Regions from separate parts of the Rothia sp. 27098_8_27 genome, predicted to be linked through region 1. Evidence: predicted binding sites of a transcription regulator. Region 1 holds the regulator's gene; the other holds the start of a gene.
The links. The regulator HspR, encoded in region 1, represses chaperone genes until heat shock. The targets are predictions, from matches to a motif close to AAGTTGAGTCNNNNNGACTCAACTT.

Region 1 (2,457 bases):
ACGGTGTAGCGGCGCTACGCTATTCTTTTAGGTATGTCTACTGAGAACACGCAGCCTAGCCAGGCACCCGAATCCACCGAAGAAAAGGCCAAGAAGCCGGTTCCCGAAGAATTCTTCCGCCAGCCCTACTCCTTCGTCCGCCGCGGCGACCGCCTCACCGCGCGCCGCCAGAAGGCGTGGGACACCTACTCCCCCACCCACGTGCTGGACATCCCGCGCCTGCGCACCGACACCTCCGTCGCGCCCGAGGCGACTTTCGACCCGGTTAAGATTTACGGCCGTGAGGCGTACCAGGTCGTCGAGATCGGTTCCGGTCTGGGCGAGGCGATTGTGCACCGCGCAGCTGAGGTGCCCGAGGCGAACTTCCTCGCCGTTGAGGTGTACACCCCCGGCATCGCGGACCTGCTGCTGAAGATGGGCAACGCCGGCGTGGAGAACGTGCGTGTGGCTCAGGCGAACGCGCCTGAACTGCTCGACAACATGCTTGAGGAGAACTCCGTGGACGAGCTGTGGGTGTTCTTCCCGGACCCCTGGCACAAGTCCCGCCACCACAAGCGCCGCCTGGTGTCCCCGGCGTTCGCTGATAAGGTTGCGCGCGTGCTCAAGCCCGGCGGCATTTGGCGTCTGGCGACCGACTGGGAGGAGTACGCCCTGGTCATGCGTGAGGTTCTGGAGGCGCACCCCGACTTTGAGAACGTGAACCCCGGCGCCGGTGCGACTGAGGAGGATCCGCTGGGTGGTTGGGCTCCGCGTTGGGAGGGTCGTACCCTCACCAGCTTTGAGCGTAAGGCTCAGGAGGCGGGCCGCCGCGCGCACGACCTGACCTACCGCCGCAAGTAAGCACCGCCGCAAGTAAGCGAGGCAGCGCCAGTTACAGCCAGGTGGTTTCCCGCCACCGCGCAAAGTGCATACGTTAAAGCAGGTGAGGCTCCCCGATCGTTCGGGGAGCCTCACCTCCTTGTGTGTGGGTCTGAGTGCATGCGGGGCGGGGGTCTACCCTCCCTCTCGCGGCGTATACACAAAGACGCACAAGCCTACATGGGCGGCTGACTAGCGCAAATGAGCTAAAACAGCCGAGCCGTTTATCCAAGTGTAGCGGGTTTAGCCGGTTTAGCGCTGCGGTTTCGTATCATCCGCCGTAGCCGGCTGGTGACGCTGACGGTACAACACCACAGCCGAAGAACGCTGACGAGGCGCCGGGCGGGTACCACGGGCAATATGCACCACGTCACCACTGGTACCGGCAGCGAACACGCGCTCCGCCAAGCCCAGCTTCACCTTCGCATCCTCAACCTGACGCTGCAGCGCCGCAATCTGCTCCTGCTGCTCCTCCACGAGGGACTCCAGCTCAATAATGCGGCGAATACCCTCCAGGGAGACGCCCTCCTGCGAGAGCTGCTGAATCTGCTGCAGACGGTTCACGTCACGCTGCGAATAGCGGCGCGCCTTACCGGGCGCACGCGAAGGCTGGACCAGGCCGATACGGTCGTACTGGCGCAGGGTCTGCGGGTGCATGCCCGCCAGCTCAGCCGCCACAGAAATCACGAAAACCGGCAGGTCCACACTGTGCAACGGCTTGCCGCTACGGGACTTAGATGATGATTCTCGAGATGCCATGGTTTACTTCGCCTTCTTCAACAGATCCTTACGCGGGTTCTCCTGCGGTGCCAGTTTTACGAACTTATCGAATGCCTCCTGCGCCTCTGCGCTCAGCTCGGTGGGCAGTACAATCTCCGGGATGACCAGCAGGTCACCGTCGCCGCCCTTAGCCTTGAAGCCGCGGCCCTTAGCGCGCAGTCGGCGACCGACCTGACCGGGTGCCAGGCGCAGCTTCACGGTGGATGCATCGGGCAGGGGCACCTCAATCACTGCGCCGTCGACGGCCTCAGCGAGGGTGACGGGCGCGCGCATAATCAGGTTGTTACCCTCGCGCGAGTACACGGAGTCATCGGAGACGCGCACGGTGACCTTCAGGTCGCCGCCGCGCAGGCCCTTGCCGCGCAGGCGCACCTTCTGGCCGTCCTTAATGCCTGCGGGGATGCGTGCCTCGGTGTGAGAGCCGTCCGGCAGGAACACGGTCACGGTCGCGCCGGTGTATGCCTGGGCGAGGCTGACGCGGGTGCTGGTGGTGCTTTCTTCGGGGGCTGCGTGCTGTGCGCCACCGAAGCCGCCGCCGCCCATGCCGCCGAAGTCGGCGCTAGTGAAGCCTGCGGAGCGTCGGGAACCGCCGGCGCTACCACCGAAGAGGCCGCCGAGCAGGTCGTCGATGTTGATGCCTGCGCCGCCGTTGCTGAAGCCGCCGAATGCGTCCGCGCCGGGGTAGCCGGTGTAGCTGCCACCGCCGAAGCCGCCTCCGCCGAAGCCGCCCATGCCAGATGCGCCGTAGCGGCGGATCTGGTCGTACTCTTCGCGCTGCTTCTTGTCGGAGAGCACGTCATATGCTTCCGAGATTTCCTT
Region 2 (2,457 bases), on a different contig from region 1:
CATGCGCAGGCGGGATGCTGCCTCGTCAATCAGGTCAATTGCCTTGTCCGGCAGCTGACGGGAGGGAATGTAACGGTTAGACAGGGTTGCTGCGGCAACCAGCGCGGAGTCAGCAATCTGCACCTTGTGGTGTGCCTCGTAGCGTTCCTTCAGACCGCGCAGAATACCGATGGTGTCCTCGACGCTGGGCTCGCCCACGTACACCTGCTGGAAGCGACGCTCCAGTGCGGGGTCCTTCTCGATGTTCTCGCGGTACTCGTCCAGGGTGGTGGCACCGATCAGGCGCAACTCACCACGGGCGAGCATGGGCTTGAGCATGTTGCCTGCGTCCATGGAACCTTCGGATGCGCCAGCACCGACAACGGTGTGAATCTCGTCGATGAAGGTCACAATCTGACCCTCGGACTTCTTGATTTCTTCGAGGACTGCCTTCAGGCGTTCCTCGAATTCACCGCGGTACTTTGCGCCTGCGACCATGGAGCCCAGGTCCAGGCTAATCAGGGTCTTGCCGCGCAGGGATTCGGGCACGTCGCCGGAAACCATGCGCTGTGCCAGGCCTTCCACGACGGCGGTCTTACCGACGCCGGGCTCACCAATCAGCACGGGGTTGTTCTTGGTGCGGCGGGAAAGCACCTGCACCACGCGGCGAATCTCGGAGTCACGGCCGATGACCGGGTCAAGCTTGCCTGCGCGAGCAATGGCGGTCAGGTCGGTGCCGTACTTTTCGAGTGCCTGGAAGGTGCCTTCGGGGTCGGGGGTGTCCACGGTGCGGTCTCCTCGGACGTTGGGGATGGTCTGTGCGATGAGCTCTGCGGTAGCGCCGAGCTTGTGCATTGCGGTTGCGGTGCTATCGGTTCCGCTGGCAATGCCCAGCAGAATCATTTCGGTAGAAACGTAGGTATCTCCGAAGCCCTGGGCGCGGGTCTGTGCCGCCTGCAGAGCGGAAAGCGCGGCACGGCTGAGGGAGGCATTCTGCACGGAGGCACCGGATGCCTTGGGCAGCTTCTTGATTTCGGCGGATGCCGCCTCGGAGATAGCGTCCACATCCAGGCCAGCAGCCTTGAGGACTGCTACGGCGACGCCTTCGCGCTGGTCCATGAGGGCCTTGAGGATGTGCGCGGTTTCAATAGTGGGGTTACCGGCGGTTTGAGCATTAGTATTTGCCGCCGAGATGACTTCTTGACTCTTGGTGGTGAACTTGTTGTCCATGATGTTCCTTTCGCATTTCGAGGGGCTTATCCTATGCGCCCCTGCATTACATAACTTGAGTCTACTCCACTCAATTATGTTTCGCAAGCCTCCTGCAAAAAAATTTTCATATTTTTCACCCCACCTCACACCCCTGACCCCCAAACAAAAGCCCCAGACAAAAGCCCCAGTCAAAACCGCATTGTTATACTGACCGGACTGGGTACTTGCGAGGCTGGGCGCTTGCGGGCTCCCGCAACAATCACAGTCACGAATGGGGACCCACATGAAAATACTGGTTCTAGGTGCAACCGGCCGCACCGGTTACCTCTTCACCCGCAAAGCCCTAGAGGAGGGGCACACCGTCACCGCCTACGTGCGCAACCCCGACAAGGCGCTAACACTTTTGGGGGCGCACCAAAATCTCACTATCGTTCCGGGAGCCCTGAACGATGCCGAGCAGCTCGCCGCAGCATCCTCCGGGCAGGACGTCATGGTGAGCGTCCTGGGGCAGAAAGCCACGGTGCGAGAGTTTCTCTCCTCCACGTTCATGCAGGAGCGTCTGCCCCTCATCATGGAGGCGGTCACGGGCGCAGGCGTAAAGCATTGCGTTCTGATGAGCGCCTACGGTGTGGGCGATACGGTACGGACCGCGTCCCTGCCCATGCGCCTGGTATGCAAGGTCATCATGCGCGGCATTTTTACCGACAAGGTTAAGGCGGACGCCCTGGTTGCCGAATATCAGCCGTATATTTCGCATGCACATCCGGGCAGGCTGACCGACAAGCCAGGTAAGGGCGGGGTGAAGGTGTTTGATATGGCGAGCGTCGAGCGAACTCCGGGCATTCCGACGATTGCCCGTGAAGACGTCGCCGATGCGCTGCTCACTATCGCCAAGAACCCCCAGAACGCGGGCACAGATTTTTTGGTGACGATTGGGGACGTTGCCCTACGCTCGCGCCAGAAATAAACCGGTAGGCTTAATGACATGACGACTACGAACACCTTCCCCGCCGCCATTCTCTTCGACCACGACGGAACCCTCGTCGATACCGAACCCGTATGGGCTGCCGCAAAGGTTGCTCTCACCGCAGAATTTGGCGGCACCTGGACCGAGCAGGACACCCTCGACTGCCTGGGCCTATCCATGCAGTTCACCCTGGATCGCCTGCGCGAGCGCGGCGTGAACCTGCCGGACGAGGAGATTAACGATCGACTGGTGGCGAAGGTGCGCGAGGCCCTGGCGCAGCAGCCGGTCGAGTTCCTTCC

Region 2: clpB (ATP-dependent chaperone ClpB) is a predicted target of HspR. The motif match lies at 1,262-1,286, and genes of this name have one in related genera.

What each region holds. Positions count from the first base shown of each region.
Region 1 covers NZ_JAPWAJ010000002.1:10,735-13,191, reverse strand. The annotation lists gene trmB (tRNA (guanosine(46)-N7)-methyltransferase TrmB) at 34-840, shown strand; gene O3675_RS03600 (heat shock protein transcriptional repressor HspR) at 1,111-1,617, opposite strand; gene O3675_RS03595 (DnaJ domain-containing protein) at 1,621-2,457, opposite strand, start outside.
Region 2 covers NZ_JAPWAJ010000007.1:16,525-18,981, forward strand. The annotation lists gene clpB (ATP-dependent chaperone ClpB) at 1-1,209, opposite strand, end outside; gene O3675_RS07875 (NAD(P)-dependent oxidoreductase) at 1,475-2,158, shown strand; gene O3675_RS07880 (HAD family phosphatase) at 2,177-2,457, shown strand, end outside.